DNA from 4 places in the Mesorhizobium sp. INR15 genome. Region 4 is predicted to be linked to each of the others. Evidence: predicted binding sites of a transcription regulator. Region 4 holds the regulator's gene; each other region holds the start of a gene.
The links. The regulator LexA, encoded in region 4, represses DNA repair genes until DNA is damaged. The targets are predictions, from matches to a motif close to TGTTCNNNNTGTGTTCNG.
Positions count from the first base shown of each region.

Region 1 (5,423 bases), 3.2 Mb from region 4:
CCTCATCCACCCGGCCCAGATCGAAGCCGCCAACCATGCCTTTGCGCCATCCGTGCAAGCCGTGGCCGAGGCCCGCGCGGTGAAGCAGGCCTTCGCGCTGCCCGAAAATGCACAGAAGGGCGTGATCGCCTTGAGCGGAAAGATGGTCGAGCGGCTACATCTCGCGCAGGCGGAAAAATTGCTGGCGAAGGCCGCTGCCATCAGCGCATGATGTTGGCCGGCTACGGGTACACAACAGGACTTGAACGATGAAACTCTACCGTTTTCTGACCGCTGCGGACGACGCCAGCTTCTGTCACAAGGTGACGGCGGCGCTCAACAAGGGCTGGCATCTGTTCGGCTCGCCGACCTACGCCTACGACAAGAAGGCCAAGACCATGCGCTGCGGCCAGGCCGTGGTGAAGGATATCGAGGGCCAGGAATACGGCCCAGACACCAAGCTCAGCGACTGGTAGTCAAACGTCAGGATAGAGCCCGTTCCATCCAGATCCGTTCGGGGTGAAGCAGGCTCTATCTCTTTGTTTTTACGCGATTCCAAAGGGAAAGCGCGAAGCGCTTTTCCCGGGAAGACCGTTCACGCTTTTCCTGAAACGCCCTAGCCCAGGTTCAGCCTGGCCTTGAGCGCGGCATATTGCGCGGGCGAGGTGTCCGCCATCGCCTCTTCGCGGCTGGACGCCAGGTCGGCGAACGGTATCGGCCGGTCGAACTGGCTGATCGTCATGTCCCACTTGATGCCGTCAACCACATTGTAGAAATGCGTGCCGCCACGCGTTTGGGTCTTCAGGATATCGCCGCCGAATGCGTCATGGATGACCAGCGAGGTGACGCTGCATTGGCCTTTGGCCGGGTTTTCGGCGCTCCAGCTTTTCGAGCTTTCGGGGCTCCAGGCGGTTTTCAATCTGTCGAAGAGTTCGCCGGGGTTGGTGAAATTGCGCATGGAACTACTCTGCCGCTTCCTCAATCTTCTCCATATCGTCATCGGATAAGCCGAAATGATGGCCGATCTCATGGATCAGCACATGCGTGACGATGTCGCCCAGGGTTTCCTCGTTTTCGGCCCAGTAGTCGAGGATGGCGCGGCGGTAGAGCGTGATGCGGTTCGGGCCTTCGCCGGTCTGCGGGTTCCAGCGCTCGGCGATGCCGCGTCCCTCGAACAGGCCGAGCAGGTCGAAGGGCGTTTCCAGCGACAGGTCGTCCATGATCTCGTCGGTCGGGAACTCCGCGATCTGGATGACGATCTCGCCGGTCAGCTTGCGGAAATCCTCCGGCAGGTGGGCGTAAGCCTCCAGCGCCAGGAACTCCATTTCCTCCATCGCCGGCGAAAGCTCGTCGTGCCAGGTGCGGGTCTTGTAGATGCGGGCCATGCTTTATCCTTTGATCCCGGCATATAGGCTTTCGCGCCGGGCTCGGCAAATGGCGCGGCAATTCCTGCTCCAGATACTTTGCTGTTCTCAAGGAATCGAGTAGGCATCGGTTCCGGCCATGTATCAGGAGCTCTCATGCCGGACTTTTCCACCATTGGACTTTTCGCCATTGCTTGCCTCGCTTTGACCGCGACGCCGGGGCCGGACATGCTGTTGATCGCATCCCGCAGCGCCAGCCAGGGGCGTGCGGCGGGGTTGGCGACCTATATCGGCATCGCCACAGGCACCTATTGCCATGCGCTGGCCGCCGCCTTCGGCCTGTCGCAACTGTTTCTCGCCGCCCCCATCGCCTACGACATCGTGCGTTATGCCGGTGCTGCCTATCTCGCTTACCTCGCATGGAAGGCGTTCACCTCGGACGGGGCCATGCTCGCGCCGGTCGCCGGCCTGCCGCGCTACTCGCGGACACGCATTTTCCGGCAGGGATTGCTGACCAACCTGCTCAACCCGAAGATGGCGCTGTTCGTGCTGGCGCTGTTCCCGCAATTCGTGCAGCCGCGGGCCGGTTCCGTCGCCGGCCAGATCCTGCTGCTGGCAACCGTGCTCAACCTGATCGGACTGGTGGTCAATGGCCTGGTCATCCTGACCGCGAGCCGGATCGGCGCGGCCTTGTCACGCCGCACGCGGTTTCAGCGCGCGCCACGGATCCTGCTTGGAACCGTGTTCGCGGGGCTTGCCGCACGGCTGGCCCTTGGCGGCCAGCGCTGAGGCAATTCCAGGAACGGCTTCCCAGGAAAAGCGCTTCGCGCTTTCCCTTCGGAGTTGCCTGAAAACGGGGAATTGGAGCGGCTCCGCGATCCCATCAAACGGCGTACCGCTCCAGGGCAAACGACCAGAGAGGAATAAATTCCCCGTGAGTCTGCTTGACTCTTGGAGTGCCCTCTGGAATCTATAGGAACATAACAGGAACAATTGTGAATGGAAGCTGACCGTCATGGCGATAACCGCCGTGGCGCGGGAGACTGTTTTTGCCCTGCGCCGCCAGATCGCGAAGATCGAGGGAACGCTGCCCGAGCGCCTGGAGGCGCCGGCCGGCGCATCGCCCGATGCTGACCGCCCCAATACTGACCGCACAGTGGTCCGGCGCGGCATTGCCGTGGCAACGCCGGATGCGTTCCTGCGCACCGGTGCCGATCGCCTCGATGACACCCTGAGCGGCGGCCTGCCGAAAGCCGCCTTGAGCGAGATCCACGGCGCCGAGACCCGCGATGCCGGTGCCGTGGCCGGCTTTGCCCTGTCGCTTGCAAGCCTGATCCTCAAGCAGGGCCCGCGCCTGCCGCTGCTGTGGATCGGCACCACGGAGATCTTTCACGAGGCGGGCTTCCCCTACGCAAGAGGGCTTCACGCCTCTTTCGGCATCGAGCCGGACCAATTGCTGTTTTCCGAAGCGCCCCGGCTGGTCGACGCTTTGTGGGTCGCCGAGGAGGCAGCAAGGATGACGGCGCTCGCCGCCGTCATCCTTGAAGTGCGCGGCAATCCGCATCGGCTGGACCTGACCGCGACCCGCCGCCTGCACGCAAGGGCGCGGATGGCTGGCCGGCCGGTATTCCTGCTGCGGCAGGCCGCCGAAGCCGAGCCGACGGCGGCGCCGGTGCGCCTCATCCTGTCGTCGGCGCCGGCGACCCCACGCGACACCATCGCCGGGCCGCTTGACGGCTCGATCGGCCGACCGGCCTTCACTGTCACCATCGGCAAGAGCCGCACGGCCTTGCCCGGACAATTCACACTGGAGTGGAACCCCGATGAACGCGTCTTTGAGGAAAGATCCCAGGAAGAACGGGCAAAGAATCCTGTCTCTGTGGTTCCCGCATCTCGCGGCGGAAAGGATCTTGCGGCAGCGTCTGGGGCGGTCCTGGCGTTCGCGGCCGTCGGATCACCGGCCGATGGTGATCAGCCATCGCCAGGGCAACGCGCAGCGCATCGCCGCCCTCGACGAGCGGGCTGAGGCGCTGCATCTGAAGCGCGGCATGGGCATCGCCGATGCGCGCGCCATGCATCCGTCGATCGACATCCTGGAAGCCGATCCGGAGGCCGACCGCCGCCTGCTCGAAGGCCTTGCCGACTGGTGCGACCGCTACACCCCGCTGGTGGCGCTGGACAGCACGGATGGCCTTTATCTCGACGTCACCGGCTGCACCCATCTTTTCGGCGGCGAACGCGCGATGCTGGACGAAATCCTGTCGCGCTTCTTCCATCAGGGTTTTGATGTCCGCGCCGGCCTTGCCGCGACACCGGGCGCTGCCTGGGCGGCGGCACGGTTTTCCGGCGACCGCATCGTTGTGTCAGGCGAAGAGGAAGCGCTGCTCGCGCCTTTGCCGCTGGCGGCGCTGCGCATCGAGCCTGACATCCGCACCAGCCTGGAAAGTGTCGGCCTGCGCACGGCGGGCGCCGTTATGGCGGCGCCGCGCGCGCCGCTCGCCCGCCGCTTCGGCGCCTCCCTGCTTCTGCGCCTCGACCAGGCGCTTGGCCGGCTCGACGAGGCGGTCTCGCCCCGCCTGCCGGTCGCGCCGCTGTCGGTCGAGCGACACCTCTCCGAACCCATCACCTTGACCGAGGACATCGAGCAGCTGGTGCGCATGCTGGCGACGACGCTGAAGGCGGACCTTGAACGCCGAGGCGAGGGCGCAAGACTGCTGGCGCTGCTGCTCTTCCGCGTCGACGGCGCCGTCAGCCGCATCGCCGTCGGCACATCACGGCCGATGCGCGAGCCGATGCTGATCCAGCGCCTGTTCCATGAAAGGCTGGCCGCGCTCGAACAGGATATCGATGCCGGCTATGGCTTCGACCTCGTGCGCCTGTCCGTGCTGTCGGCCGCCGCGTTCGACATGCAGCAGACCGACCTGACCGGCGAGACTAGCGACGACGGCGCCGATATCGCGCTGTTCGCCGACCGCATCCGCGCCCGGCTGGGCGAGGGTGCCGTGCTGAAACCGATCGCCGTCGAAAGCCATCTGCCCGAGCGCGCCGTCGCGACCGTGCCTTTCACCGAAGCGCCGCGAAGGATCGCGCCGCCGAAGAAGCCGGACCGGATAAAGCACCCGACGCCGATGACCGTCTTCCGACCGCAGCGGCCGATCCGGCTGTTCCGCTCGCCCGAACCGATCGAGGTGCCGGCAACCGAAATGCCGGAAGGACCGCCGCTGAACTTCCGCTGGCGGCGCGCGCTCTACCGGGTCACGCGCGCCGAGGGGCCGGAACGCATCGCGCCGGAATGGTGGCGTGAGGCGCCGCGCGACGAAGCCACATCGACACGCGATTATTTCCGCATCGAGGATGCCGATGGCCGCCGTTACTGGCTCTACCGGCAAGGCCTTTACGGCGCCGCCCTGCCTGCGCCGCGCTGGTTCATGCACGGGGTCTTCGCATGAACGCGCTGACCATCATCCCCTATGCCGAGTTCGGCATTCAGTCGAATTTCTCGTTCCTGCGCGGCGCCTCCAAGCCCGAGGAACTGGTGGTCACGGCGAAATTCCTCGGCTTCGCGTCGATCGGCCTTGCCGATCGAAACACGGTGGCCGGCGTCGTGCGCGCGTGGCAGCAGGCCAAGGTCGAGACGCTCGCCTACCACCCCGGCTGCCGGCTGGTGTTTTGCGACGGCACGCCGGATGTCCTGGCCTACCCGCGGGACCGCAAGGGCTGGGGCCACCTCTGCCGAATGCTGACGCAAGCCAATATGCGCGACGAGAGCGAAAAAGGCGCGCCGCTGCTCTATCTCGAGGACCTGCTCGAATGGGGCGACCTGATGTCGCTGGCGATCCTGCCGGAGCTGGCGGCAGCCACCGAAGGCGACCTTGCCTTGCTTCGCCAATTGAAGCAGCGCTTCGGGCGAAACCTGCGGCTTGCCGTTTCGCCTGACTATGCGGGAAACGACCGGTTCAGGATCGAGCAGGCAGCGGCGATGGCAGGCCTTGCCGGCATCCCGCTGATGGCGACCAACGATGTTCTTTACCACGCGGCCGAGCGGCGCCCGCTGCAGGATGTGCTGACGGCGATCAGGCT
Region 1 covers NZ_CP045496.1:1,086,370-1,091,792, reverse strand. The annotation lists gene GA829_RS05165 (HpcH/HpaI aldolase/citrate lyase family protein) at 1-211, shown strand, start outside; gene GA829_RS05160 (DUF1737 domain-containing protein) at 249-455, shown strand; gene GA829_RS05155 (YunG family protein) at 596-937, opposite strand; gene GA829_RS05150 (metallopeptidase family protein) at 942-1,364, opposite strand; gene GA829_RS05145 (LysE family translocator) at 1,500-2,132, shown strand; gene GA829_RS36560 (ImuA family protein) at 2,359-3,369, shown strand; gene GA829_RS05140 (DNA polymerase Y family protein) at 3,311-4,792, shown strand; gene GA829_RS05135 (error-prone DNA polymerase) at 4,789-5,423, shown strand, end outside.
Region 1: the regulator LexA is predicted to act here: its motif matches at 2,318-2,335, upstream of GA829_RS36560 (ImuA family protein).

Region 2 (5,423 bases), 1.5 Mb from region 4:
CAGCCAAGGGCTTCTCGGCGCCTGATATTGCCGCTGCTGCCGCCAGCGGCGTCGTCGATGCGGCGGAAGAGCGCGCGCTATGGGCACGCTTCGGGCTTTGAAAATCTGGCGAAACCGTCTAGCATAAGAGCTTAACCGACCCCACCGGCCGCTTCTGCCGGCCCTTGCGCGGGAGGAGTTTTGACATGCCACAGATCATTTTCTTCGCTGTCGTCGGCGCCGTCGCCTACTACGGCTACCGCACTTTCGTCCGGGAAGCCGAGCGCGTAACGGCCAAGGTGCGGCGCACCGAAAAGCAGACGGCCAACGGCGCGATGGGAACGCTGGTCAAGGACCCGAAGACCGGCGAATACCGGCTGGCCAAGGACTGACTATCATTTCACTTGCAACTGATCCGGTCGAGGCCGAGGCACGTTCCCTGGTCTGGCCCGCCCCTGCCAAGATCAACCTAGCCTTGCACGTCACCGGCAGGCGCCCTGACGGCTATCACCTGATCGAAAGCCTGGCGGTGTTCACACGCTTCGGCGACAGGGTCGAGCTTGCGCTTGCCGGCAGCGACGATTTTGCCGTGTCCGGCCGCTACGCGCCGGCGGTTCCGCTTGATGCCAGCAATCTGGTGCTCAAGGCACGCGACGCTTTGCGGCTGGCCGCCGGCCTTCACAAGACGCCCCCGGTCGCCATCAAGCTCGAGAAGAACCTGCCGGTTGCTTCGGGTGTGGGTGGCGGATCGAGCGATGCGGCGGCGGTACTGCGCGGGTTGGCGCAAATCTGGGGGTTGGATATCGACGATGCCGAGCTGGCGCGGATCGGTCTTTCGTTGGGCTCCGATATTCCGATGTGCCTGGCGGCCAAGCCGCTGATTGCGCGCGGCATTGGCGATGAACTCTCAATGGCGCCGGATTTCTCGGCGCTTGGACTGGTGCTGGTCAATCCAGGCACGCCGGTCTCGACAGCGGAAGTCTTCGCGGCGCTTTCCAGCCGCGACAACGAGGCCCTGCCGCCGCTGCCGCGCAGCATCGATTTTCATAGCCTGCGCAACTGGCTGGAGATCACGCGCAACGACCTTGAGCCGGCAGCCCTTGCGATGCAGCCGGCCATAGGCAGGGCGCTCTCATGGCTGAACAAGGCCGGATCAGGTTTTTCCCGGATGTCCGGATCGGGCGCGACATGCTTCGGACTGTTCGAGACCGGTAATGTCGCCAAGCGTGCGGCCGCCGAAATCCGCAGCCGGCAGCCTGACTGGTTCGTCGCCGCCACCCGCAGCATAGCATCGGGCGCTGACTGAGATGGCCAGAATTGACGAGAGCCGCGCCTTCATTCCGATACGCATCGCGGTGCTGACGGTTTCCGACACGCGCAGCCTGGCCGACGACAAATCCGGCCAGACGCTGGCGGACCGGATCACCGACGCTGGCCATATACTGGCGGCACGCGACATCGTCACTGACGACCGGGACCAGATCCGCGCCAAGGTGCTGGGCTGGTCAAAGGATGAAGCGATCGATGTCGTCATCACCACCGGCGGAACCGGCTTTACCGGCCGTGACGTGACGCCGGAAGCGCTGGAGCCGATCTTCGAAAAACGCATGGACGGCTTTTCCGAAGTGTTCCACCGCATTTCCTACGACAAGATCGGCACGTCGACGATCCAGAGCCGGGCCACGGGCGGCGTCGTCAACGCCACTTTCGTCTTTGTGCTGCCAGGTTCGCCCGGCGCCTGCAAGGATGCCTGGGACGGCATCCTGAAGGCCCAGCTCGACTATCGGCACATGCCTTGCAACTTCGTCGAGATCATGCCGCGCCTGGACGAGCATCTGCGGCGCGGCACCAAAGCCTGAGCGCAGCCGGCCGTTGGTCAGCGGACGACCGGTTCGCCGTCGAAACGACGGCGTGACGGCGGCGAAACGCCGAAGCCGACTTCCATCATCAGCCTCGGTGCGCGCGTCGGGACCGTGCCCATGTGGAAACCAAAGGGGTCCTCGACAAAACCGAGGCCGGCCTCTCCGGTCAGTGTGACGGGGCTCTGTTCGCCGTAAACACTCAGAACCTCATCCGCCGGGTGGCCGACGAGAAGCGTCAGTTGATGCTTGAGGATGCGGCGCTTGTGGCTACCCCTGACATAGACATGCGGGCCCGTGCCGTCATCCACGGGCACGAGATAGAAGAAGAATTTCAGCATTCGCCAGTCGTCGAGATCGAAATGGTATTTGCCGAGCGAAGCCAGGTTCTTCTCGGCATCGGAGACCCCGCCGCTGGGAAAGCTCCACCAGACCCGCGTGGTGATCATTTTCGCCTGGCCGCCCAGATAGTGCGCGGCGATGTCGAGGAGCAAAGGATCCCGCTGCACCGCCAGCGCCGCATCGCAGTCAAGGACGCGTTCGAAAAAGTGCCCGCTAAGCAGCGGCCGGCCGAAATGCGCCTCGGCTTCCTTGTGTCCTGACGGGAGGAACTCCAGCCGGCGGTCGAAATTGCCGAAGCATGGCGTGCGTTGGGCAAAACTGGCGATCTCCTCATGGATCGACGCCGGCAGCGCCAGCCCGGAAAAGAGCCCCTCGGAACGAAGACCCGCGACAACAGCGTCGCGGTCAACGCCGGTGAAGATGGTTTTGTGGGCGCCCCGCACTGGGTAGGCAGGCTTTGCGCCGCGCCAATGCAGCTGCCGGCCAGGCATGGTGCGCGCCAGCACGAACATTGGCAACCAGGCCGGGTTCTCGCGCATATCTTTCAGATATGTCGGTATGCGCACCGCCATGCGGCGCAATATGCTGCCGTTTCGCGCGATGGCCTCAAGACTGGTAGTGCCCGATTTGTCAGGGGATGGCAGGCTCATCAGGGTCCTCTGTCACAAGCAGCAGCGCCGATGCAACATCGGCCGCTCACCGCCCAAGCATGCCCCAAACCCATTCATCCGCCTGGAACGGAAGCTAACGCCGCGTCAGAATTTGTGCAATGCACAATGAACGTCAACCTGTCAATTGTCCGGGATTTTACGTCCGGCCATTGCAAAAAAGGACATGCGGATTCACCGGCGCCCCTCACTTCGAGGGCGCCACCCAGATCTCGGCGTCGAGCCGCTTTGTCGCCAGGCCGCGCGCCAAGGCTTCGGCATTACCGGCATTTTTCGACAGCGACGCGGCCTGCCGCTTGCTGATGACAAGGCCTTCGGCCAAGGCGCGGTTTCCCGAGAGAACCCGCGCAAGAAAGGGTGTGCGGCTGCCGCGTGTTCTTGAAAAGCGAGCAGCCATCGTTTGCCTTGCGGTATGGGCAACGACATCGTCGATCCAGCCCTCGACTAGGCGTGCGCCCGGCTCCAGCAAAAGCAGCCAATCACCCTTGGCTTGCTTGATACCGGCGGCAATACCGCCGCCCGCCAGATACTGGCAGCCGGCATGCTCAGCGACACGATGCGTCTGGTCGCTGGAACCGGTGTCGCAGACGATGACGTCGCGCACGACGCCCTCGACCGCGCCGCCGATCAACGAGGCCAGCGTGCGGGCAAGCCCTTCCTCGTCATTGTGCGTTTCGATGAGAACACTGAGCATGTTTAGCCGAATAGCGGAAAGCCGTGCGCGGCGCCAGTTTTTGCGGCGCAGCATACAAAGTTCTTGATTTGTTCTCATTTACAAAATAGGAATAATTTCATGAACAGAGCGATTCGACACAACGCGGACAGTCCCTGGGAGCGGGCAAAGATGGAACAGATCGCGCGCGCGGACATTGCAGCTTTCGGAGCTGGAAGAGCCGATATGGCCAATGCGATGATCGAACAGAGCGGCATGCGTGTCCGTCCGGACCGCAACAGGGGCCGTTCGGCAGGCATCAACCCGTCCGGCCGGTTCGAACCGGTGAGCCGGCATGTCTTCGACGATGGCTGGAATTCACTGGAGGAGCTGCCGCCGTTCAAGACGGAGGTGCAGGTCGAGAAGCCGCGCACCATCATCACCCGCAACGAATCGCCCGACATTTCCTTCGACCGCTCGATCAACCCGTATCGCGGCTGCGAGCATGGCTGCGTTTATTGCTTCGCTCGGCCGACGCATAGTTTCATGGGTCTGTCGCCGGGGCTGGATTTCGAATCGAAGCTGTTCGCCAAGCCGGATGCGGCGCGGCTGCTCGACAAGGAATTGTCGAAGGACGGCTACCAGCCGCGCACGATCGCCATCGGCACCAACACCGATCCCTACCAGCCGATCGAGAAGCAGTACCGCATCATGCGCGAGATTCTCGAGGTGCTGGAAGCACGTGGCCACCCGGTCGGCATCGTCACCAAATCCGCTCTGGTAACGCGCGACATCGACATCCTGTCACGCATGGCCGATCGCGGGCTGGCCAAGGTGGCGCTGTCAGTGACGACGCTCGACCGTATGCTGGCCAGGACGATGGAGCCACGCGCGTCGACGCCGACCAAGCGACTGGAAGCGATCCGGCAGCTTTCCGATGCCGGCATCCCGACCTCGGTCATGGTGGCGCCGATCATTCCCGGGCTGACCGATCAGGAAATGGAGCGCATCCTCGATTCATCACAGGCAGCAGGCGCGCGGGAGGCCGGTTATGTCGTGCTGCGGCTCCCGCTGGAAGTCAGCCCAATCTTCAAGGACTGGCTGTTGCGCCATTATCCCGACCGCTATCGCCACGTCATGTCGCTGATCCGCTCGATGCGCGACGGCAAGGACTACGATTCGGAATGGGGCAAGCGCATGAAAGGCGCCGGTCCCTATGCCTGGCAGATCGGTCGCCGCTTCGAGATCACCGCCAAGCGACTTGGTCTCAATGTCGAGCGGCGCACGCTTCGGACCGACCAGTTCGTCGCCGCCGGAAAAGACCAGGTGCAGTTGATGCTGCTCTAGATGACGTTGGCACAACCCGGCCATAGGCCGGTGTGAAAGTCCTTGTTTTTGCATGTCGCCCTCCCAAACCGCAGAACACTTGGGGCGACATACATTGGAATCCCGTCCGGCCTGCCCCGGCCTGCAGACGGTGCCCTCCCGGTCCGGCGCCCCACCCGACCCGGAGGGACTTGCGGAGAATCGGAACCGATGCGACCCTCGCCGCAACATGGCTCGCGCGCGTTCCGATTCTCCGCCTCTCTTTGAAATGATCGAGAGACCCGACTTTTCCTTCGAGACGAAGGCGATGGCACAAGGCTTGTGGCCAGTGGCGGGCATGGATGAGGCCGGCCGCGGCCCGCTGGCTGGGCCGGTTGTGGCTGCCGCAGTGGTGCTCGACCCGGCCAACATTCCAGATGGGCTCGACGATTCCAAGCGCCTCAGCCATCTGCAGCGCGAGGCCCTGTTCCTGCGCATCCTCGGCTCCGCGCTTGGCGTTTCGATGGCATCGGTGAGCGCCGAGGGCATCGACGGCAGCAACATTCTCAAGGCCAGCCTGGAAGCCATGCGCCGCGCCCTTGTCGGCCTGCCAGTACA
Region 2 covers NZ_CP045496.1:5,756,681-5,762,103, forward strand. The annotation lists gene GA829_RS28140 (S49 family peptidase) at 1-101, shown strand, start outside; gene GA829_RS28145 (hypothetical protein) at 186-371, shown strand; gene GA829_RS28150 (4-(cytidine 5'-diphospho)-2-C-methyl-D-erythritol kinase) at 419-1,285, shown strand; gene moaB (molybdenum cofactor biosynthesis protein B) at 1,287-1,838, shown strand; gene GA829_RS28160 (hypothetical protein) at 1,856-2,830, opposite strand; gene GA829_RS28165 (glycosyltransferase) at 3,036-3,542, opposite strand; gene GA829_RS28170 (PA0069 family radical SAM protein) at 3,693-4,847, shown strand; gene GA829_RS28175 (ribonuclease HII) at 5,056-5,423, shown strand, end outside.
Region 2: the regulator LexA is predicted to act here: its motif matches at 3,601-3,618, upstream of GA829_RS28170 (PA0069 family radical SAM protein).

Region 3 (5,423 bases), 1.5 Mb from region 4:
GAATTTCAACAGCGCTATCATGTCGAGCTGGACAGGAATGGGGAGGCGGTCGGGCAGCTGCGCGGGTTGCTCGCCGAGGGCAAGGTAACGCTGCTCTACGGCGCCCATGACGAGGCGCACAACAACGCGGTGGCTCTGGCGGGCTACCTGCTTCGCCATCCTCGGCCATGACCAGAGGATGACGAAGTGACGCGCATGGCGCGCTACTTCACCGCCTCCTGATAAACATCTGGCTTGAACCCAACCAGAATACGGTCGCCGACCTCCAAGACCGGGCGTTTGACCATTGTCGGATTGGCCAGCATCAGCGCCTTGGCCTTTTTCACATCGAGGCTCTGCTTGTCGCCGTCCGGCAATTCGCGGAATGTCGTGCTGGCTTTGTTGAGCAGCACCTCCCAGCCAACCTTGCCGACCCAGCCATCTAGCCGCTTCGCATCCAGCCCTTCCGCCCGGTAATCGTGAAACCGGTAGGCGACGTTGCGGCTTTCCAGCCAGACGCGCGCCTTCTTGATCGTGTCGCAGGTGGTGATGCCGTACATCGTGATTGTCAAAGCGTGGTTCCTTGGCTGACAGTCGAATCCGCTTCGCAGCCTAAAACCACCCTTCCCGCTTTGCCAGCATCCTTGCCTGCCCAGGCCTGTTTTTAGGACTTGCCAGTACTAAGGAATCTTCCTAAGTATTTTATCGCCGCTTTTGGCGACACCTGGGATGAAACAGTGATTGACCTCCAAATCGTAAATTCGAGCCCTCCACCGATCGACGGCATCTTTCGCGCGCTTGCCGACCCGACGCGCCGGCGCGTGGTGGAACGGTTGAACCGCAGCCCTGCCTCGGTCAGCGAACTCGCCGAGCCTTTCGGCATGGCCCTGCCCTCCTTCATCGAGCATCTCAAGGTGCTTGAAGGCTGCGGGCTGGTGCGCTCGCAAAAGGCCGGCCGCATCAGGACCTATCAACTGGCACCCGAGCCGCTGAAGCTCGCTGAAAACTGGCTGTCCGAACAACGCACCCTGTGGGAGCGCCGCCTCGACCAGTTCGACGCCTATGTCTTGACCCTTAAGGAGAAAGAAACATGAGCTATCCACTCAAACTGGACCCCAGATTGGATCTCACCTTGGAGCGCGTCATCAACGCGCCGCGCGAACTGCTGTGGCGGGCCTGGACAACGCCAGAACACGTCAAGCAATGGTTCACGCCGAAGCCATGGCTCATCAGCGACTGCGAGATCGATCTGCGGCCAGGCGGGCTGTTCAGGACGCGCATGCAATCGCCTGACGGCAAGGAGGTCAACGACCGCCATTGCTGCTATCTCGAAATCGTACCCAACGAGCGGCTCGTATGGACGGATGCGCTGCTGCCCGGCTACCGGCCATCAGGTGACGCGTTCATGACCGCGGTCATTGCATTGCAGAGCGAAGGCAATGCCACGCGCTACACCGCCACGGCCATCCATCGCGACCAGGCGACCCGCGATAATCATGAAGAGATGGGCTTCTTCGACGGCTGGGGCACGGTGGCCGATCAGCTTGCGCAGTACGTGAAGACGATTTGAGCTTGCAACACGGCGGCCGGGAGATTGCCAGCCGCCGTGTTTTCGGCATCTCTAGTAATAGAAACGCTCTTCCGTGATCTTGCCATCCTTGACGGTATACAGGCCAACCTCTTCCATCGTGGCTCGCTCACCAGTCGCTTTCGGCGTCACATCCAGCTTGAAGTACACCGCGAACTGGTCGCCATTGACGTATGGGCCATCGACCGAGCCGCCATGGAATTCGTTGTTGTCGCGCCACCATTGGCTCTTCTGCCTGAGAGCTTCCTTGCCATGGCTCACGGCCATCGGCCCTTCCATGGCTTCGTAGCTGGCAATGTCATCGGAATTGTATTTTGCAGCGGCACCTTCGTGATCGCCCTGCTTGAGGCGTTCAGTGAAATCCTTGGCAATTTCCGCGATGGTCATGTGTTTTCCTCCTGTTGAGACACATTGCAAATAGGGAACGGCTTGCCGAGCCGCCATCGCGGGATCGGTGGATGCTGACATGACCCTGTCAGGATGAGCATCGCAAATCTCCATGACGACGAAAGCTACATCGCGGCCAAGGCATCGTCCTGACCGTTCAATTGCCAGGTGGCCGGGCGCTCGTACTTACCCTGATGGCTACGGATCAATGCAAAGCTCCGGACCGTCAAGCAGATCGGTTCAACAGCCCTTTCCCGAAGCTTTGGCACACCAACTCTGTCGCGGAGCAACGTCACATGCGGCTCTACCGAGTTCGTTACGAAGGGCTGCAGCGGACTATCGTCGACGACGGCGGAGAGCTGGCGCCAGAAGGCCTGAAACGCCGGTGAATGATCGCTGCTGCGAAGCACCAGCGCCCCACCGCCGAATGCCGACAGACGGTCGAGGCAAACATCGAATGGCTTGGCCTGAACCAACAGACCGATGTGACGAGCGATACTCATCAGAGCTTGGGGTTTGCCATTGCCAAGCCCGATCAGCGACATGTGCATTTGCTCCGCTGGGGTCAGCCGCCCACTCAATTCCAGGTCCCGACAATAATGCTCTGCCTCGCGCGTCAGCATTGCATTGACCGGGGCTTCGAACAGAGCGGCGTAGAACACATGGGGTTCCCGGGTCGGGCCTGGCTCATCCCAACGAAAAAAGGTCTGGCCGTTCTTCCCGGACCCGAACGTAAATTGCCTACTCATAACTGATCTCGCCTGGCAAAACCGATCGAGAATACTAGAACAAAAAGTGAACAAATCAATCGAAAACGAAACAGGCGCCGATGCTTCCACATCGACGCCTGCAAGACCCAACGATCGGCAAGAACTCGCCGAGCAAGAAACCGAATCTTACGCCCCGTAGCCGATGATGCCCTTGACCTCGAGGAAGTCGTGGATCGCCCAATCGGCGTATTCGCGGCCGTTGCCGGACTGCTTGTAGCCGCCGAAGGGCGCGAACGTGTCCCATTCCGGGTAGTTGATCGAGACCTGGCCGGCGCGCAGCTGTCCGGCGACCTTGCGGGCGTGCTCGATATCCTCCGACTGCACATAAGCGGCGAGGCCGTAGACGGTGTCGTTGGCGATCCTCACCGCGTCGTCGTCGTCATTGTAGGAAATGACCGACAGCACCGGGCCGAAGATTTCTTCCTTCTCGATGGTCATGCCGGGCGTGACATGGCCGAACACGGTCGGCCTGACATAATAGCCACGGTTAAGGTGCTCCGGACGACCTGGGCCGCCGGTGACCAGCGTTGCGCCTTCCTTGATGCCGGCCTCGATCAACCCCTGGATCTTGTTGAACTGGAGCTCGCTGACGACCGGACCAAGCTTGGTCTCTTCATTGCGCGGATCGCCGACATTGTGTGCTTCGGCTGCCTTCTTGGCGATGGCCAGCGCCTCGTCGTGGCGAGCGGCAGGCACCAGCATGCGGGTCGGCGCATCGCAGGACTGGCCGCTGTTGCCGAAGCAACCTTCAACACCCTTGCGCACCGCCGTTTCGAAATCGGCGTCCGGCAGCACGATGTTGGCCGACTTGCCGCCGAGTTCCTGCGCCACGCGCTTAACCGTCTCGGCCGCCGTCTTGGCGACGATGATGCCAGCTCGGGTCGAACCGGTGAAGGAGACCATGTCGACATCGGGATGACCGGCCATGATCTGGCCGACATCAGGGCCATTGCCGTTGACCATGTTGTAGACGCCCTTGGGCGTGCCGGCGGCTTCCATCACTTCCGAGAAGACGATGCCGCTGATCGGCGCGATCTCGGAAGGCTTCAGCACAACCGTGCAGCCGGCGGCGATCGCCGGCGCGACCTTGCAGACGATTTGGTTGAGCGGCCAGTTCCAAGGCGTGATCAGCGCGCAGACGCCGATCGCCTCCTTGACCACCATGGTGCCGCCGCGCTTCTCGGAGAATTCATAATCCTCCAGCGCCTTGATGGTGGCTTCCATATGGGCTCGGCCGGCCCAGGCCTGCGCCTCGCGGGCCCAGGTGATGGGCGAACCATTTTCCTGACTTACGGCCTGGGCGATGTCCTCGTAGCGTTCGTTGTAGACTTCGAGGATACGCTTCAGGAGCTTCAGGCGCTCTGCCTTGCTGGTCTGCGAGAAGGATGGAAAGGCGGCCTTCGCGGCGGCAACAGCCTTATCGACGTCGGCCTTCGAACCAACTGAAATTTTCGTATAGGCCTCTTCGGTGGACGGATCGATGACGTCAAGCGTCGCCGGCACCACGGGCGCCACCCATTTGCCGTCGATGAAAAAGTTGAGATGATTGCTCACAGGGAAACACTCCGGTTTTCGGGAAATGGACGGTCAGTTTATGCGGACAGCATAGGGCAGTTAGCGCCACGGCGCAGGCTGATATGCGCCACGTCGCCGGCGCTGAATTGAAAACCCTGCGCCTGGCGCGGCGCGTCGATCACCACAGGTATTCCCTGCCCCAGTTCGGCATGCAAGCGCAAGGTGCGGCCATGAAAGACGACGCTGTTGACCCGTACCGGTGCCGTACCGGTTGAGGCTTCGTTCGCCGCCAGTAAATCCTCGGGCCGCACGCCGATGGTGCGCAGCGCGCCCTCGTTTAGGACTTCGCCAGTGTCCGAGACGGCCTCCAGCGGCAAGGCGCCAGCAGCGAAACGAAACCGATCGCCGTCGCGCCCGACAAAGCGCGATTGCAGCAGGTTCATGGTGCCGATGAAGCTGGCGACGAATGTGGTGGCGGGCCGGTCATAGAGCGTGGCCGGTGGCGCGATCTGCTCGATGCGGCCCTTGTTCATGACGACGATGCGGTCGGAAATCGACAGCGCCTCGGTCTGGTCATGCGTGACCATGACGAAGGTGGTGCCGAGCCGCGATTGCAGCCGCTTCAGCTCAACCTGCATCTGCTCACGCAAATGGGCATCCAGCGCCGACAGCGGCTCGTCAAGCAACAGCACGCGCGGCTCGCAGACGATGGCGCGGGCGAGTGCGACGCGCTGACGCTGGCCGCCCGACAATTCGGACACCCGGGCGCCAATCTTGTCGGCAAGGCCGACCATGTCGAGCGCCGCAGCAACGCGCCTGGCCTGTTCCGCGCCACCAAGCTTGCGCAACGATAGGCCGAAGCCGACATTTTCGGCGACATCCATATGCGGAAACAGGGCGTAGTCCTGAAATACGGTGTTGACCGGCCGGTCGAAGGGCCGAAGCGCGGTGATGTCACGGCCTTCAAGCAGCACCTTGCCGCTCGATGGGCTTTCAAAGCCGGCGATGACGCGCAGGCTGGTGGTCTTGCCGCAGCCGGATGGGCCAAGCAAGGTCAGGAACTCGCCGCGGGCGATGTCGAGATCAACGGCATCAAGCCCCACAATGCCGCCGGGAAAGACCTTTGAGACCGCCTGCAGCCGGACGAGAGGATCAGGCGCCATCGCGAACCTCGGACGGTTTGG
Region 3 covers NZ_CP045496.1:5,779,491-5,784,913, forward strand. The annotation lists gene GA829_RS28265 (DUF488 domain-containing protein) at 1-171, shown strand, start outside; gene GA829_RS28270 (ArsC family reductase) at 204-551, opposite strand; gene GA829_RS28275 (ArsR/SmtB family transcription factor) at 717-1,073, shown strand; gene GA829_RS28280 (SRPBCC family protein) at 1,070-1,549, shown strand; gene GA829_RS28285 (nuclear transport factor 2 family protein) at 1,601-1,954, opposite strand; gene GA829_RS28290 (2'-5' RNA ligase family protein) at 2,080-2,616, opposite strand; gene GA829_RS28295 (aldehyde dehydrogenase family protein) at 2,851-4,278, opposite strand; gene GA829_RS28300 (ABC transporter ATP-binding protein) at 4,317-5,402, opposite strand; gene GA829_RS28305 (helix-turn-helix domain-containing protein) at 5,392-5,423, opposite strand, start outside.
Region 3: the regulator LexA is predicted to act here: its motif matches at 2,739-2,756, upstream of GA829_RS28290 (2'-5' RNA ligase family protein).

Region 4 (5,423 bases):
GAGTGGTCCTTGTAGGCAGGCCGCGAAGGCGCGATCGTCTTGGGATCCTTTCCTTTCAGGATTTCCGCCGCGATGTTGCCGGCGTTGACGCCGACTTGCTCGTAGTTGACCGCGAAGCTTGCCGGCACGACGCCGCCGCGCACGGCATTGACGTCAGCGTTGACGACCGGGATGCCGGCCTGACGCGCCGCGGCCGAGACAGCCGCGATGGCCGGCTGGATGAGGTTGGAGGTCGGCCCATAGATCACGTCGGCCTTGCCTGCCAGCGAGGCAATGCGCTGCTGGATATCATTGACGTTGTCGATGCCGACCTCGACCACTTCGAACCCGGCTGCCGGAGCTGCTTCCTTGATCTTTTCCAGGAGCGCGACGTCGTTCGCCTCGCCCGGATTGTAAGGCACGCCGAAACGCTTGGCGTTCGGCAGCAGTTTCTTGGTGAAAGCCATCACAGCCGCGACATCCTGAAGGTCGCTCGCGCCGGTCATGCCTTCGTCTCCGGCGTCCCACGACGGAACTAGCTTGGCGGCGACCGGATCGGTCACGGCCGCGAACACGATTGGAATTCCCGAGCCGGCCAATGCCTTCTTGGCGATCTGCGAGACCGGTGTGGTGACGGTGTACATCAGCTTGGGCTGGTCGGCCTGGAGCTTGGCGATCATCTGCGGAACCAGCGACGCATCGAAATTGGTATGGCTTTCCGTGTAGACGACTTCCTTGCCTTCGTTGAACCCGTTCGCGGCAAGCGCCTTTTTGAAACCGGCGACGGCGGCGTTCAATTGCGGATGTTCGCCAAAATTGGCGATGCCGATGCGGATCTGATCAGCGGCCGAAGCGCCGATATTCGCCATCAGGACGCCGGCCAGGGCCAATCCCGGCAGCCAAGCGGATTTCAACTTCATCATCATTTCCTCCCAGATTTGATTGGTGCCGCTTACGGTGCGGCAACTGTGGCAATCATGATCAGTCCATCCTTGCCTGTCAAACATTATATATAATTCTTGCCACACCCTCACATGATATATAATTCTTCCCAGGTCAGCTGACGGACGAAAGCGCATGCAGGATCAGAAGAGATCGACAAAGACCGAGGCGGCTTATCAGCTGCTGCGGCGCGATATCCTCACCACCCGCCTCATGCCGGGCGCGCCCCTCAAACTGAGCGCATTGCGCGGCACCTACGGCGTTGGCTGGACACCTCTGCGCGAGGCATTGTCGCGGCTGGAGGCCGAGCGCCTGGTCACCGCGATCAGCAATCGCGGCTTTGCCGTCGCCCCCGTATCGCGAGCCGAACTCGAGGATCTGGCGCACGCGAGGATGGTTGTCGAGATACCCCTGTTCCTGGAATCGATCGAGAAAGGCGGTAAAGCATGGGAAGATGCCGTCGTCACCGCCCACTACCGGCTCTCCCGCTGCAAGACCGCGGTTGACGATCCTTCGGATGAGGCCGTCGACAAATGGGACGAGAGCCACGAGGCCTTCCACGCGGCACTGCTGAGTGCGTCGACCTCCAACTGGCTGCTGCGATTCCGCTCCACAATCGCCGACCAGTTGCGCCGGCATCATCGCTTTCTTGGCCTTGCGCCGACACTGCGCGCCGCGGCAGGGCTCAAGGATGGCTATGAAGAGGCCATGGATGCGTTGCGCGAGGCGATAGCGATCGAGCACCACACCGCGATCATGGAAGCGGCGCTGGACCGTGATGTCGAGCGGGCAAAGGCGTTGATGGTGGCCCACATCGGCTACACGCTGCATGTCTATGTCCACAGCGAAGACAACAACGCGAGCAAGTACACCGCGCGTGCCGGCAGCTTGAAGACGGTCGGCAAATGAGCTCAACGCTCCCGCGCCGCCCGACACTCGAGGAGATTGGCGCGGCTCGCGACCGGCTGGCCGCGTCGTTGCCACGGACACCGCTGCTGCGTGTCGATCTTGGCGGGACCGACCAACGGATATTCCTAAAGCTTGAGACCCTGTCGCCCATAGGCGCCTTCAAGATCAGGCCGGCGCTGAATGCTCTGCTTTCCCGCGACGCCGATGCGCTACGGCATGGCGTCGCCACGATCAGTTCGGGCAACATGGCCTATGGAATGGCCTGGGCCGCAAGGGCGCTTGGCGTTCCAATGGCCGCCTACATGTATGCGGACGCGCCCCAGACCAAGATCGATGGAGTCCGCCGCCTTGGTGGCGAGGTGCGTTTCATTTCGCACGAGACCTGGTGGCGATACATCACCGGGATTGAGCGTCCGGATATCGCTGAACTCCTCATAAATCCCGTCACCGATCAGGCGGTACTGGCGGGAAATGGCACCATCGGCCTGGAGATCGTCGAAGACCTGCCGGAAGTCGATTGCGTGCTGACGCCCTACGGCGGCGGCAGCATGACAACCGGGGTCGCCAGCGCGGTCAAGGCATTGCGGCGCGACGCGAAAGTCTTCGCGGTCGAAGACGAAAACGCGGCGCCGGTCACCGCCGCCCTGGCGGCCGGGCGCATTGTCGATATCAAGACGCAGCCCTCCTTCATCAAGAGCATCGGTGGGCCGTCGCTGGTGCCTGAACTATGGCCTTTGGCAAACCAGCTTATCGACGGCGCTATTACCGTCAGCCTTCAGCAGGTGACGGAAGCAATGCGGCTGCTGTTTTCGAAAGCGAAGCTCGTGGCCGAAGGTGCCGGGGCGGCGTCACTGGCCGCCGCTCTTTGCAGCGAGCAGGCAACTGGCAACATCGTCTGTGTCATCTCCGGTGGCAACATCGATGCTGGCGCCTATGCGCAGGTCTTGGCCGGGGAAGTCCCACCGGCGTGATGTTGGCGCCGACCCACCCGTGGTTGGCATTTTGGCTTCGTTTCGTTCACGGCAAATGGCAAGTCAGCAAAGGTCGACATATCCGTCTTGGGCACCTGTCCATGACTGGTGCCAGGATTCGCCATGGGATGGGCCACACGCCGTTAACCATAACAATTTCAACGCTGGAAAGCATGCGCCAGCGGCGTGAAATGAGCCGTGGCGAAGCGGCACGGTGCCGACAATAATTTCAGCCGTCTTAACAAATTCATTAAACTTTAAACAGTTGCGGAACACAACTGGAACAGATAGTGTTTGTTCTGGGTTTGTTTTTCCGATTCTGGTTTCAGAACTCCTGGGGGCTGCCATGCTGACGCGCAAGCAACATGAATTGCTGATGTTCATTCATGAACGCCTGAAGGAAAGCGGCATTCCCCCATCCTTCGACGAGATGAAGGAGGCGCTCGATCTTGCCTCCAAGTCCGGCATTCACCGGCTGATCACGGCGCTGGAAGAACGCGGCTTCATTCGCCGGCTGCCCAATCGTGCCCGTGCTCTCGAAGTGCTGCGGCTGCCCGACTCGATCGCACCCGGCCTCAACGCGGCGCGCAAGTTTTCGCCCAGCGTCATTCAGGGCGGCGGTGGTCAGGGCAGCCTCGGCCGGCAGATCAAACCAGCTCCTTCGCGCATGCCTTCGGCCGGCAATGACGATGACGCGGTCTCAGCCGTATCCATCCCGGTGATGGGCCGTATCGCCGCCGGTGTGCCGATTGATGCCATCCAGCACCAGACGCATTCGATCTCGGTGCCGCCGGACATGATCATGGGCGGCGAGCACTATGCGCTGGAGGTCAAGGGCGACTCGATGATCGAGGCCGGTATTTTCGACGGCGACACAGTCATCATCCGCAACGCCGACACCGCAAGCCCGGGCGAGATCATCGTGGCACTGGTGGACGAAGAAGAGGCAACGCTAAAGCGGTTCCGCCGCAAGGGCGCTTCGATTGCGCTTGAAGCCGCCAATCCTGCCTATGAGACCCGCATCTTCGGGCCAGACCGGGTCAAGGTGCAAGGCAAGCTCGTGGGGTTGATCCGGCGTTATTGAGCCTGAGGCGCTGCCTGTTTCTCCGGCTTGACGTAGGGCGGCAAGCCTCGCGCTTCCCGTGAGAATTTTCGCTGTTCGTGCCAGGGCCGGTATGGTCTGTCGACGGCGAAGCTGATCCGTGCCGGCGCGGTCGCGGATAGCCTATCGAAGAAGATCGCGGCACTGCCTTTGCGGGCCAGCTGTCTTTTGGTCAGAACGAGTACCAGCGGATTGTGACACGGATCGTAGGCCGTGGCGTCGTTGATGATGATCAGGTCGGCAAACGCACAGGCTCTCCAGGCATCCTTGCGGTCCTCGACATGCGCGATGATCGCGCCGGACGGATGCCGGGCAACGCACACACCGGCCATGCAGTAGAACGGCGCTCCTGACGGCAGATCAGCAGGGTCGATATCGAACTGCGCGTCTTCCTTGCTGAACACCTCCGGCAGGACGATGGTTTCGGATCGCAGCGCGCGTTTCCAGTTGTCGACGGTGAACTCGTTCGGGCGCGGCCGGTTGACGGCGAGTTCGCCGCCGCCGATCGGCAGTGCGACCAGCCGTGCATCCTCGGAGACCAGCACGTCGGGCGTTTCGGCGCCGGAGACCGTCAACAGGCTGGCTAGCGCGAACGGAACGGCTGCTAGCCGCAGCCGGGTCGTCGCCATTGTCGCGATGATCAGGGCAATCGTTGCCAGCAGGACCGACCGCTGCGAAATCAGACCGACGGCATCGACCGGCGAGCGCTCGGAGATCCAGCCGGATACGGCGATCATCGCGGTCAGCCCTTTGCCCATCAAATAGAGGGCGGGCCCATCGAGGCCGAATGGCATCAGCAGCGCGCTGGCGACGGCCAGGAACATCACGATGGACACGATCGGCATGATGGCCAGATTGGCGAACAGGCTGAGCGGCGACACGCGCTGAAAATGCCAGATCGCAAACAGCGCCGTGGCACTGCCGGCGATGATCGAGGTCATCGCCAGACCGCCCATCATCAGCAGGAACTTTCGCGTCAGAAAGCCGGGCAAGGAGCGCCGTGGCGGCGGCGTCCTGGTTTTTCCCGCGCGATAGTCCGACCAGCCGGCATAGGCACCAACCAGGGCCGCGGTTGCAGCAAACGACATCTGGAAGCTCGGACCAACCACCTCGTGCGGCGATATCGCGATGACGGCGATGGCCGAGATCGCCAGATTGCGCATGGTCAGCGCTGCTCGGTCAAACAGGACCGCAATCAACATCACCGCCAGCATGATGAAGCTGCGTTCGGCTGCCACCACCACGCCGGAGACCACAAGATAGGCGGCGATAGAGAAAAGTGCCGCCGCCGCGGCGTATTTCTTGACCGGGCGCCGCGAGGAGAAATCCGGGAACAAGGCGAAAGCGCCGCGCAGCATCGCCATGATGGTGCCGGCGACCAGCGCCATATGCAGCCCTGAGATCGAGATGATGTGATAGATGCCGGTGCGCCGCATCGACTCATTGATCTCTTCAGGAATGCCGGCGCGCACGCCGACGATCAATGCGGCGGCAATTTCACCTTCGGCGCCACCAACAAT
Region 4 covers NZ_CP045496.1:4,289,155-4,294,577, reverse strand. The annotation lists gene GA829_RS20855 (ABC transporter substrate-binding protein) at 1-902, opposite strand, end outside; gene GA829_RS20850 (GntR family transcriptional regulator) at 1,057-1,830, shown strand; gene GA829_RS20845 (pyridoxal-phosphate dependent enzyme) at 1,827-2,801, shown strand; gene lexA (transcriptional repressor LexA) at 3,148-3,885, shown strand; gene GA829_RS20835 (ComEC/Rec2 family competence protein) at 3,879-5,423, opposite strand, start outside.